One region of the Occultella kanbiaonis genome, then DNA from elsewhere that is predicted to be linked to it. Evidence: predicted binding sites of a transcription regulator. Region 1 holds the regulator's gene; the other holds the start of a gene.

The links. The regulator HspR, encoded in region 1, represses chaperone genes until heat shock. The targets are predictions, from matches to a motif close to AAGTTGAGTCNNNNNGACTCAACTT.
Region 2: the regulator HspR is predicted to act here: its motif matches at 2,461-2,485, upstream of GKS42_RS24795 (Hsp20/alpha crystallin family protein).

What each region holds. Positions count from the first base shown of each region.
Region 1 covers NZ_CP046175.1:5,247,746-5,254,173, forward strand. The annotation lists gene GKS42_RS24035 (ABC transporter substrate-binding protein) at 1-938, opposite strand, end outside; gene GKS42_RS24040 (LacI family DNA-binding transcriptional regulator) at 1,192-2,301, opposite strand; gene GKS42_RS24045 (DUF4282 domain-containing protein) at 2,396-3,151, opposite strand; gene GKS42_RS24050 (heat shock protein transcriptional repressor HspR) at 3,253-3,669, opposite strand; gene GKS42_RS24055 (DnaJ C-terminal domain-containing protein) at 3,676-4,683, opposite strand; gene GKS42_RS24060 (nucleotide exchange factor GrpE) at 4,709-5,341, opposite strand; gene dnaK (molecular chaperone DnaK) at 5,338-6,428, opposite strand, start outside.
Region 2 covers NZ_CP046175.1:5,404,291-5,410,718, forward strand. The annotation lists gene GKS42_RS24780 (DUF2330 domain-containing protein) at 1-1,130, opposite strand, end outside; gene GKS42_RS24785 (metal-sensitive transcriptional regulator) at 1,272-1,571, shown strand; gene GKS42_RS24790 (heavy-metal-associated domain-containing protein) at 1,597-1,824, shown strand; gene GKS42_RS24795 (Hsp20/alpha crystallin family protein) at 1,924-2,376, opposite strand; gene GKS42_RS24800 (NADPH-dependent F420 reductase) at 2,522-3,145, opposite strand; gene GKS42_RS24805 (SDR family NAD(P)-dependent oxidoreductase) at 3,223-3,957, opposite strand; gene GKS42_RS24810 (TetR/AcrR family transcriptional regulator) at 4,093-4,725, shown strand; gene GKS42_RS24815 (CHAD domain-containing protein) at 4,734-5,618, opposite strand; gene GKS42_RS24820 (ABC transporter permease) at 5,661-6,428, opposite strand, start outside.

The DNA of each region.
Region 1 (6,428 bases):
TCGGCGATCCGGTCCCGGTCCAGGGCGGCCGAGAGGCCGAGCCGGAACTCCGGGTTGTCGAACGGCGCCATGGTCAGGTTCGGGAACAGGGCGATGGTGCCGCCCGGCGGGAACCAGTACGTGTTGCCCTCTGCGGCGGCGACCCAGGTGTTCTCGACGTCGGACATGAACGCGTAGGCCCAGTCGTAGCCGTTGTTGACGACGTCCAACTGGGTGTTCGAGGCGGGCAGGATCAACTCCTGCGCGGCCACGTTCTCGACCTGCCAGTAGTCCTCGTTGCGCTCGAGGGTGTACTCGTTCGGGGTGAACTCGCCGAGCGCGTACGGCCCGGTGCCGACCGGATCCTCGTTGGTGTAGGTGGTGGGATCCTCGACGTCGGCCCACAGGTGCTCGGGCACGATGATCGTCTTCTGGATGATCGCCGCGGCGGGCACGTTGTCCCCGGTGAGGTGGATGACCACGTCCTGGCCGTCCACCTCGATGGACTCGATCAGGGCCCAGACGCCGTTCGTGTCGAGGGCGGGGAACTCCTTGAGGAGGTCGAACGTGAAGACCACGTCGTCGGGGGTGAACTCCTCGCCGTCGGACCAGGTGACGTCCTCACGGATGGTGAAGATCACCGTGGCCGGATCCGGCTGCTCCTTCTCGCTGGCCAAGAACGGCGTCTCAGTGCCGTCGAGGGTGTTCGTGACGAACAGCGGCTCGTAGATCAAGGTGGTGGTGGTCCGCTTGCCCGGCGAGTACGGGTTGAAGTTGCGTTCGAACGTGGGTGAGCCGTTGTCCGCGGCGAGCAGCATCGACGTGCCGTCTGCCCCGCCGCCGTCGTTGTTGTCGTCCTCGGTCGGCACGTCCACGGTGCAGGCACTCGTGGCCAGCAGCACTGCCACCCCGAGGGCCGATCCGAACAGTGGCCAGCGCGACCTGCGTCGGCGTTGCATGGTGGTCTCCTTCGTGTCTTCATCGTCACGTGGCGGGAGGGCACCCAGCCGCCGCGTTCGACTGTATGCGCATACATTTCGGTCCGCAACCCGAAGTGGCCGCCCGCCCCGACCCTGCCGCGGCCATGTGGCCCGGCTGCACTCGACGAACGCGCACTTGCCACGTTCCAACTGCGAGCCGACCCAGGGCAAGTGCGCGCTCGACGGCGCGGACCGGGAGACCCCGGCCCGGGGACCTGGAGGAGCGGTCCGGTCAGGCCGGCCGTCGGTGGGGGCCGCAGCTGTCCCGGAGCAGGACCTCGACGGGCAGGACCCGGGTGGTCGGCTCCGCCATCGGCTCATTCAGCCGGTGCAGCACCTGCGCCACGGCGAGCCGTCCGAGCTCGACCATCGGCTGCCGAACGGTGGTCAGCCGCGGTGTGGACACGTTGCTCGCCTCGATCCCGTCGAACCCGGTCACGACCAGGTCCTGCGGCACCCGCAGCCCGGCTGCCGTGAGCTCGTCGAGGACACCGAGGGCGCTCTGGTCGTTCGCGCAGACGAGTCCGTCGAGGTCCTCGAGCAGTCCCTCGGCGAGCAGTCGCCGGCCGGTCTCGCGGCCACCGGCCCGGGTGAAGTCGGAGCGGGAGATCGGGCGTTCCGGGACGCCGAGCCCGGCGAGCAGCATGGCCTCGGTGAAGCCCTCGAACCGGGTCTGGGCGTCGGGCGAGTCCTCGGGCCCGCCGACGAACTCCAGCCGCGTGAGCCGGTGATCGGCGATCAGGTGGTCGGTGAGCGCGACCATTCCGCCGTGGTTGTTCGCGGTGACGTGGTCGTAGACGTCACCCTCGCGGGGCCCGGCGACCACGACCACCGGGAGCCGGCGGGCGATGTGCCCGAGCTGGTCCGCATCGATCGCCCGGGCCAGGGTGACGAGGCCGTCCACCCGCCCGGCCAGCCCCTCCACGACGTTGTGTGCGGCGGCACCCCGCGGGACCGCGATCATCACCGCGAACCCGTGCCGCCAGGCTTCGATCTCGGTGCCGCGGACCACCTCGGCGATGTAGAGGTCACTGCCGGTGTCCACGTGGGCGTCGGCGTCCACCCGCACCTGGACCGGCGGTCCGCTCTCAAGCCGGCGGGCGTCGATCCGGGCGACGTCGTCGAAGCTGGGGAAGCACACGCCGATGGTGCCGGTGCGGCGGGCGGCCAGGCCGCGGGCGCTGCCCGACGGCACGTAGCCGAGCTCTCGAACGACCTCCCGGACGCGTTCGCGAGTGGTCTCCCGGACGGCGGCGGGGTTGCGGAAGTAGCGCGAGACGGTCGCGATGGACACGCCCGCCATCTCGGCGACGTCGTAGACCGTCGGGGTCTTCTCCACCATCGGGCACCATCACCCCCTCAGCCAGGACACGGGCACCGCGGCCATTTGACGATAGCGCGGTGCCCGGTGCCCTACGTGCCCGACAGCACTCGGCTCAGGTGCGATCCGCCAGCTTGGAGGTGTTCTGGGCGGTCTTGATCGTCGCGACCGCGAACTCCAGACCGACCCGTACCAGGAGCAGGGTGATGAACCCGGGGATCCAGCCGAACAGCAACGTGAGGACGCCGAGGACTGCTCCGGCGCCGCCGTCGTCGTCGTAGAAGCCGCCGTAGGGGTCGAAGTTGAAGGCGGACACCACGGCACCGAGCCAGCCGAGCGCGATGAAGACGATCGCGAGGATGAACAGGACCTTCGCGAAGCGGAGGGTGATGTAGCGGGAGAAGCTCAGGTCGAACAGTGACGCGAAGAAACCTGGCTCACGCTGCTGCGGTGCGCCCCACTGGCCCCCGGCCTGGGTCTGGCCGTACGCCTGTCCCTGGCCGTAGCCCTGGGCCTGACCGTAGGGAGCCGCTTGACCGCCGGGCGCCGCGGGTGGCGTCGGCGGGAACTGCTGGGCGGGCTGACCCGGTTGGGCGGGCTGACCCGGTTGGGCGGGCTGACCCGGCTGGGCGGGCTGACCGTACGGCTGTTGCTGGCCGTAGGACTGCTCGTGGGCGGCTGCGGCCGGTGCCTGCGGCGGCTGCTGGCCGTACGACGGGTCGTGGGCCCCTCCGGCCGCCGACTGCTGGCCGTAGGACTGCTCCTGGGCCCCTCCGGCCGGCGCCTGCGGCGGCTGCTGGCCGCCCGGCCCGGACCGGGCTTCCGGCTCCTGGTCAGGCTGCTCATATCCACTCGGCGGTTGCTGCGACATCTGAGTCCCCATCTGATCGACTGACCGCGGATCGGTTGTGTCGGGTTCTCACGCTAGCCAACCGCTGCTGAGTCCGCCGCTCGAGCCGGGCGATCCCGGACTCAGCGACGCGGCGGCTGCCAGACCACGAGCGCACCCGCGGACGAGCGCACGCGGCGCAACCGGGTGCCGAGCGGCACCGCGACGACGTCGCCGCCGGGGCTGGCGTGGAACACCCGCCGGCCACCGCCGAGGAGTTGGTTGAGACGGGCGACCTCGCCCTCGAGCCGCTCGTTCTCTGCCGCGAGCTCGAGGATCCGCTTGATGCCGGCGAGGTTGATGCCCTCCTCCTGGGAGAGGCGCTGCACCTCGCGCAGCACGTCGACGTCACGCTGGGAGTACCGGCGGCCCCGCCCGCTCGTGCGGCGCGGGACCACCAGCCCCAGTCGGTCGTACTGACGCAACGTCTGCGGGTGCATCCCGGCGGCCTCCGCCGCGATCGAAATCGCCAGCACCGGTGCGTCATACGTCGCGGCCATGACCTATCAGCTCCTGGCTGCTGCGGCGAGCCCGGCCCTCGGGTCGGTACCGTCGCTGGCCGCCGCGAACTGTTCGAGGGCGGCCCGAGCGTCCTTGTTGAGGTTGCGCGGGACGGCGACCTCGAGGGTGACGATCAGGTCACCGGTGCCGTTCTTGGTGGCCACCCCCTTGCCCTTGGCGCGCAGCCGTGCGCCGGACTGGGTGCCCGCCGGGACCTTCAGCTTCACGGAGGAACCGTCCAGCGTGGGCACCGTGATGGTGGCCCCGTTGACGGCCTCCGGGAACGTGATCGGCACCGTGATGGTCAGGTTGCGCCCGTTGATACCGAACACCGGATGCGGCTCGACGCGCACCGTCACCACCAGGTCCCCGGGGCTGCCGCCGTTGATGGAGGCCTGCCCCTTGCCGGCCAGACGGATCTTCTGGCCGTCGGTGACACCCGCGGGGATCCGCACGTTCATCGACCTGCCGCCGTCGATGGTCAGGGACACCGTGGCGCCCTGCACGGCCGTGCGGAACGGCAGCGAGGCGGACGTGGTGATGTCCCCACCCTTCTGCGGGGCTCGGAACCCGGCGCCCGCGCCGCCCGGCATGCCTCCGCCGAACAGGCCTCCGAGGATGTCCTCGAAGCCCCCGCCGGGCATGCCGCCACCGTCGGTCGAGTACCTCACCCGGGTGCCGCCACCAGGAGCTCCCTGGTTGAACATGCCCCCGAAGAGATCCTCGAAGCCGCCGGTGTTCGCGCCCCCGGCGCCGGAGGCGAACCGCGGTCCGCCTCCGGCCATGGCCCGCAGCGCGTCGTACTGCTTGCGCTGCTCGGCGTCGGAGAGCACACCGTAGGCCTCGCCGATCTCCTTGAACTTCGCCTCGGCCTTGGCGTCACCGGGGTTCTGGTCCGGGTGCCAAGTGCGGGCGAGCTTGCGGTAGGCCTTCTTGACCTCGGCGGCGTCGGCATCCTTGGACACGCCGAGCATCTTGTAGAAGTCCTTCTCGAGCCAGTCCTGTCCGGTCATGCCTCACCTCCTCGATCGTGTGCTGTCATTCTGGGCCGGTGACCCCTACCCGCGCGGGGCGGATGACGACGTCACCGGCACGGTAGCCCGGCTGGAGCACGGTGGTGATGGTGTCCACCGTGACGTCCGGGCTCTGGTTGTGCATGAGCGCCTCGTGCACGTTGGGGTCGAACTCCTCCCCCTCCGCACCGAACCGCTCCAGAGCGAACCGGGTGGTCAGCGTGCTCTCGAGCTTGTCCGCGATGGACGCGAACGGACCCTCGAGCGCCTGGTGCTGACGGGCCGCGGCGATGTCGTCGAGGACCGGGATCAGTGCCTCGATGACGGAGTGCGTGCCGCGGGTCTTCTCGACCTCTGCCTCGGCGCGGGACCGCTTGACGAAGTTGTTGAACCGTTGGTCCAGGTTGTACAGGTCCGCCTTGCCGCGGGCCACCTGGTCGGCAAGGTCCAACGCCTCGGCCTTCGCCTTGGCGAGCTCGTCATCGCCCGACGGCGCCGTGTCGCCGTCGGCGACCGGCTCGGCAGGCGAGGCGTCCGCCTGGGCGGCACCGCCGTCGGGCTCGACGGCGGCACCTGCCTCGCTACGGACCTCGCCCGTGTTCGGGTCGAGTCGCCGCTTGTCGCGGATGACCGGTTCGGACTCGTTCTCGGGCGTCACTTCTTCTCGTCCTCGTCCACGATCTCGGCGTCGACGATGTCGTCCTCGTCGGCGGCCGGGGCCGCCTCCTCGGCGGCCGGCGCACCCTCGCCCGGGGCGGGGGCGGCGTCGGGCTGGGCGTAGAGCGCCTCGCCGATCTTCTGGCTCACGGCGGCGAGCTCGGTCTGGGCCGTCTTGACGGCCTCGATGTCCTCACCCGCGAGCGCGGCCTTGAGCTTGTCGACGGCGGCGCGCACCTCGGTGGCGACGTCCTCCGGCAGCTTCTCGGCGTTGTCCGTGAGGAGCTTCTCGGTCGAGTAGGCGAGCTGTTCCGCGGTGTTGCGGGTCTCGGCCTCCTCGCGCCGGGCGGCGTCCTCGGCGGCGTGCGCCTCGGCCTCCTTGATCATCCGGTCGATCTCCTCCTTGGGGAGGGCGGACCCACCGGTGATCGTCATCGACTGCTCGGCGTTCGTGCCGCGGTCCTTGGCGGACACGTGCACGATGCCGTTCGCGTCGATGTCGAAGGTGACCTCGATCTGCGGGACGCCACGAGGCGCCGGGGCGATCCCGGTCAGCTCGAAGGTGCCCAGCGGCTTGTTGTCCTTGACGAAGTCACGCTCGCCCTGGAACACCTGGATGAGCACGCTCGGCTGGTTGTCCTCGGCGGTGGAGAACACCGCGGAGCCCTTGGTCGGGATGGCCGTGTTGCGCTCGATCATGTTGGTCATCACGCCGCCCTTGGTCTCGATGCCGAGGGAGAGTGGGGTGACGTCGATGAGCAGCACGTCGGTGCGCTCACCCTGGAGCACGCCGGCCTGCAGCGCGGCACCGACGGCGACGACCTCGTCCGGGTTGACGCCCTTGTTGGGCTCCTTGCCACCGGTCAGCTCCTTGACCACCTCGGTCACGGCGGGCATCCGGGTGGAACCACCGACGAGCACCACGTGGTCGATCTCGGACAGGCTGATGCCGGCGTCCTTGATGACGTTGTGGAACGGCTCCTTGGTGCGGTCGAGCAGGTCCGAGGTCATCTGCTGGAACTGGGCCCGGGTGAGCTTCTCGTCCAGGTGGATCGGACCGTTCTCGGACATCGACAGGTACTGCAGGG
Region 2 (6,428 bases), 160 kb from region 1:
TCGCTCACGGTCGACGGGCGCGGCCCTGCCGGCACGGCGGAGCGACGGCGGGCCCGCCGGCTCACGGCCCGGCCACCGAGGAGGAGCGCGAGGGCGGCCGCGACCAGGCCGAGGAAGGTGAGCACCGGTCCGGCCGGCATGCCGAGGATCTCCCGCATGCGGGTCTCGTGGATCACCTCGCGGTAGTCCCCGGTCTGGGTGGACGCGGAGAACGTGAAGTCCGAGACGATCTCGGTGGCCGGTTCGTGGAACCACTGGTCCATCACGGTCAGGTACGGCGTGGTCCGGGCGATCTCGGCGAGGGTGGGGTTCTCCACCGCCGCCGGGTCGACGGCACCGGCGAACCTGAGATCGACCGAGGCGGTGTCCTCACTGGCGTCGGTGCGCGCCATCCGCCGGTCCGCGAACACGTAGGTGCGCACGAACTGATCGGTGGCCGCCGCCGCGGACAGTCGCATCGGATAGATCAGGGACTCGGAGGCGAAGGTCAGGTCGACCGGCTGCAGCTCGCCGGAGAGGTCGGCGGCATCGGTGGTCAGCCGCATCGCCACGTAGTACCAGCCCTCGGTGATGTAGGGCCGCAGCGCCGTGGCCAGGCCGTCCTGCATGACGTACTCGTGCTCGTCGAGCCACTGCGCCAGGCCGTCCGCGTCGTCCGCGGAGAGCACGCTGGCCTCGAGCGGCCCGAGGTCCACCGTCTCCAGGACGTCGACCCCCAGGTCGGGCGCGCCCGCCCCGGGTGCCGCGCCGGCGCCGTCGCCGAACGACGCCTCGGGCCACCAGGTGTAGCTGACCTCGACCTCGGGGGCGATCACGTCGAGGAGCTCGTCGAACATCTCGGAGTCGCCGAGCGCGACGTCCGCCGGCGCCGGGGTGGGGATCAGCAGCGCCGCGTCGGGGGCGTCGGTGAGGACGTCCATCTCGAGCAGGATCCGCTCGGTCTCACCGTCCCAGGTGATCGCCGCGACCTCGCGGTTGACCGCGACCTCGTAGCCGTCGGCCGCCACATAGCCGCCGCAGGCGCACGCCTGCGCGGGGGTGGGGACCACGACGGCACCGAGCGCGGCGACGATGCCGACTGCTGTCAGCACGATGCCGCGACGGAGCCGGGCGAGGCGGTCTGGGGTCATGGCCATCACGGTATGGGCCGAGTGCGCCCGAGAGGCGGGTCGATATCGGATCGATATCCGCAGGGCCCCGATCGTGACCGTTCTGTTGTCGAGTGCCCACACTCTGGTCACACCGATACCCACTGGGGGTATACTCGGATTATGGAAGAGCACGGACACGACCACGGATACGTCGCGGACAAGGAGGCCTACCTCAAGCGCCTGCGCCGCATCGAGGGCCAGGTTCGCGGCATCGCGAAGATGGTCGAGAACGACACCTACTGCATCGACATCCTGACCCAGGTCTCCGCCGTCACCAAGGCGTTGCAGGCGGTGAGCCTCGGCCTGCTGGACGATCACCTCGCCAGCTGCGTGGTGGACGCGGCCCGCTCGTCCTCCGAGGAGGGCGAGGAGAAGGTTCGCGAGGCCTCCGCCGCGATCGCCCGGCTCGTCCGCTCCTGACCACAGAACCCGGAAGGAACCCCACATGGACCGCACCACCACGATCGACGTCACGGGCATGACCTGCGCGAACTGCGTGGCCCACGTCACCGAGGAGCTCGAGGGCGTCGACGGCGTGCTCAACGTCTCCGTCGAACTCCGCACGGGCGAGGCCTCGCCGGTGACCGTCGTCTCCAACGTGCCGCTCGACGAGACCGCCATCCGTGCGGCCGTCGACGAGGCTGGCTACGACGTGGCGGCGATCCGCGCCTGACGCGCTACCGGCCCGGCGCCGGCCCGGAGGTGAACGAGCCCCGACCGCGATGCGGCGGTCGGGGCTCGTTGTTCGTGGCGATCCGCCTCGGCGGGCAGGTCAGGCGGCCACGTCCTCCTGGACGTCCGTCGAGGCCTCGGTGGCCGGCTCGATGACCGGCTCCGCGGTGCGCACCTCGATCTTGCGGGGCTTGGACTGCTCCGCGACCGGGATGGTCACGGTCAGCACGCCGTGGGCGTAGTCGGCCTGGATCGCGGCCGCGTCGAGACCGTCGCCGAGGCTGAGCTGCCGGCGGTACGTGCCGGTCGCGCGCTCCTTGGCGATCCACCGCTCGCCCTCGCCGAGGCTGGAGGCGCGCACGGCCTGGACGGTCAGGGTGTTGCCGTCGACGTCCAGGTCGATGCTCTCCGGCGCGACGCCGGGCAGATCGATCTCGACGATGAACGCGTCACCGCTGCGGTGCAGGTCCATCGGCATCCACCGGGGCACGCGGGTGGAGGTGCGGTACGCGAGCCGGTCGGTCTCGCGGAACGGGTCGAAGGTGAGAGCCATGTCAATCTCCTCGTCTGACTGGGACCTGCCCTACGCCGGTCCCTCATGCAAGCCTCAACCCCCGACGGCGGGGGATCGTTCCCGAAGTTGAGTCACCTTCGCTCAAGGCGAACGCTGCTTCTCGATCCCTACCGTGGCGGGCCGCTCAGCCGGCAAGTTCGTCGACACCGAGCGCGAAGTCCCAGTGGCCCACCCCGTTGCCGGCGAGCGCCACCGTGACCAGGCCCATCCCTTCCAGCCAGTGCGCCATCTTCAGGCCGCCGACGTCGAGCGGGCGCAGCCCGATGCTCTCGATGAAGGCCGCCACGCTCGCCTTCGCCCGCGCCCCGTCACCGGCGATGAAGACGTTCGGTCGGCCCTTCTCCAGGACGTTGCGGAAGATGGTGTTGAACGCCTTCACCACACTCGCACCCGCAGGGGCCACCTTGGCCACTTCCTGCGCGACCGAGGTCTCCTCGCCGTGGGCCAGGCCGTCGAACGTGGCGTTGAAGGGGTTGCTGATGTCGACGATGACCTTGCCCGCGAGGGCGTCTGCGTACTCGGCGACGACCGGCACGACACCGTCGTACAACAGGGCCGTGATGACGATGTCCCCGGCCGGGACGGCGCCCCACTCTCCCGCGGTCGCGCCGCCGCCGAGAGCCGTGGCCAGAACTTCGGCCTTGGACCTGTCGCGTCCCATGACCTCGACGGTGTGGCCGCCCGCCACCGCGCGCGTCCCGATGGTGCGGGCCATGTTTCCCGTACCGATAATTGTGATGTTGCTCATGAGGTGTGCCTCTTCGTGTTGGGTGTCGGTCTGTCTCGTTCGTGCCGGAGCGCGCGTGCCGCGGTTGCGGTAGTGGTTCAGATGGCAGTCGTGCCGCCGTCAGTGACCAGTTCCAAACCGTTGACGTAGCTGGAGTCGTCTGAGGCAAGGAACAGGGCGGCGGTGGCGATCTCTTCGGGGCGGCCCATCTTTCCCCGAGGGATGAGGGACTCGAATGCAACCCGCGTTTCCTCGTCGAACAGTTCCTCCTGCTTTGCGGTGGCGACCTGGCCGGGCGTGAGGACGTTGACCCGGATGTTGCGGTCACGTAGTTCGTTGAGCCAGACGCGAGCCCAGGCCTGCTGTACGGCCTTGCTTCCCGCGTAGAGGCTCCAGCCGGGGAACGCGCCGAGGGAGGCATTGGATCCGGTCATGAAGATCGAGCCGTTGTCGTTGATCAGCGGCAGTGCCTTCTGCACGGTGAACAACGTGCCGCGAGCGTTGAGCCAGAAGGCGCGGTGGAACTGCTCCTCGGTGATCTCGCCGAGAACGGCGGGTTCACCCATCCCGGCACTGGCCCACAGCACGTCGATCGAGCCCTTCTCCCGCTTGACGGTGTCGTACAAGCGGTCCAGGTCGTCCAGCACGGAGGCGTCGCCCTGCACGGCGGTGACGTTGCGGCCGATCAGGCTGACGGCGTCGTCCAGTGCTTCCTGCCGGCGGGCCTGGATGAAGACATGAGCTCCTTCATCGACGAACAGCCTCGCGCCAGCCAATGCCATACCGGTGGATCCGCCGGTGATCACCGCCACCTTGCCATCGAGCTTTCCCACGATCACTCCTCCTGGGTTCGTAAAACGGGACAGCCGGCGTCTATGTATACCGCTCTGTTTGCATAACCTATCCGATGATCGACCGTGGGCACAAGCTATGTACACCGATAGGTACCCGGGGGATACACTCGGGAGATGACGGAGTTGGAGATGGGCCCCCTGGGTCGACGCCGAGGCAGGGGCGCACGCGAGCGCATCCTCGGCGCGTCACAGCAACTGTTCCGCGATCAGGGCATCAACCGCACCGGCATGGACCAACTCTGCGCAGTGGCCCAGGTGTCCAAGCGCACGGCGTACCAGCACTTCACCAGCAAGGACGAGCTCGTCGCCGAGTACCTGCGCCGGTTCGATCCCGACGTCATGCCCGGCGTGTTCGACCGCACCGACCTCACGCCGCGCGAACGACTCATCGCCGCGTTCGACATGCCTCCGTCCACACCCCTGTGCCCCTACATCGCGGCCGCCGTCGAACTACACGACCCAGAACACCCCGCATCCCAGTACGCGCGCGACTACAAGACCGCCGTCGCCGCGCGCCTTGCCGAGACTGCCCGCGAAGCCGGCGCCACCGACCCCGAACAGCTCGGCGAGCAACTGGCGCTCCTGCTCGACGGCGCCTCGGCCCGCACCCGAGTCCTCAACAGCGAGTCCTTCACCACCGCCGCCGCCATCGCCGCCGTCCTCATCGACAGCGCCATCCCCACGCCGCAGCCCAGTGATGACCACGGAGCCCCCGGGTCCGCTCCCGTTCCGGTGGACGGCCGATAGCCGACCGCTCAATCGAGGAGCCGGCCAGCCCGGTAGGTCAGCCGATCGCGGCGATGCACCCAGGCGTGCTCGATCCGTCGGCGCCGCTCCCGCGCCGCGCCGGCGAGCTCGCCGAGCGCGAATGTTGTGGCGGGCGGCGGTGCTCCTGCATCCGCGACGTAGGTGCGCACCATCTGGTCCAGGACGACGGCGTCCTGGTGCGCCCCGAGGAGGTCCTGCGTCCGCTCGGCCTGGGTGGCGAGCCGTTTCGCGGTCCGTCCGATCGGATCGGCGGCGACCTCGGAGAGATAGCGCAGCCGCTTCACGGACTTGCGGACCTCGTGCAGGGAGCCTGGACCTTCCTCAGCGGCGGCGATGCGGTCACGGGTCCGGCGCCAGGTCTTGCGCAGACACCGGCGCAGCGCGCGGCGGGCACGGACGTCACCGTGGCGGACCGGGATCCGGTCCGCGCGCAGGTCAGCCATCAGCGCAGCGTGCTCCCCTGCGACCAGTCGCTCCTCGAGCCGCCGGAGCGCGTCCGCGCGACGGGATCGGAGCGAGTCGAGGAACGGTGCCAGATCCGTGCCGAACCCGGGATCCGCCGTCGCCTCGCGGTCGACTCCGACCAGCTGGACGTCGAGGTCACGGACCGCGGCGAGCGCGTCGGAGAAGGTGGACAGGCGGCGGCGCAGCGGACCGGAGAAATCCGGATCCAGGTAGGGCCCGAACGCTGCCAGCAGGACCCGCAACCTCCGCACGGCCACGCGCAGCCTGTGCACCGCGCGCTCGGAGTCCGCCACCCGGTCCACCGACAACGCCCGTACCGCCGACTCGCGCCGCACCACGCGCGCCATGGCCCTGACGGTGGCGCTCTCGACGATCGGCCCGATCGTTGCGGGTCCGCTGCGAACCATTGCCCCATTCTCCCACCCGTGCCCCGACGCGGGCCATCTCGGTCAGTTGAAGCGGCGCCCCTCGTCCCGGCGGTAGGCCAGCACGGCGAGCGCCGTGAACAGCAGGCCCCAGGCGATGAGCACCGGCAGGGCCAGCGCATAGGCCTGCTGCCCGGTCAGCACCTGGATGAGCAGGTCCCGGCCGGCGCGGCTGGGCAGGGCCTGGGAGAGGGTGTTCAGCCAGCTCGGAAAGATCTCGGCGGGCAGGAACAGTCCGCCGGCGAACGCGAGCGGGAACAGCACCGCCTGGACCACCGCGATCGCCGCCTTGCTGCTCATCCGGTAGCCGATCGCGAGGCCGAGCATCAGGAACGGCAGGCCGACCACCAGCACCATGAGCGCGGCGAGCAGCACCGTCGCGGGCGGTGCGGTGGCCTGGGTGAACAGGGCGCCGACCACTCCCAGCGGGATCAGGCTGACCAGCGCGTACAGGCATCCGGCCAGGACCCGGCCGAGCATCCTCGGCGCGGCGCCGGCCGGCAACGTGCGTATGTAGCCCTCGAACGGCAGGGCCCGGTCCTCGGCCACACCCGAGCCGAACGTGAACAGGAACGTGGACATCACCGAGAACATCGCCAACTGCCCGACGGCGGCCGTCGCGAACAGCGGATTGCCGGCCACCGACGCCTGAGGGACCACGAAGAAGAACATCGCGAGCGTGGGAAAGAGCAGGTTGCCGACCACGGCGATCGGGGTCCGGATCGTCTCGAGAACTGAGAACTTCGCGTGGAGCAGGGTGAGGCTCAGCAGGCTCGGCCCGGAGCGGGTAAT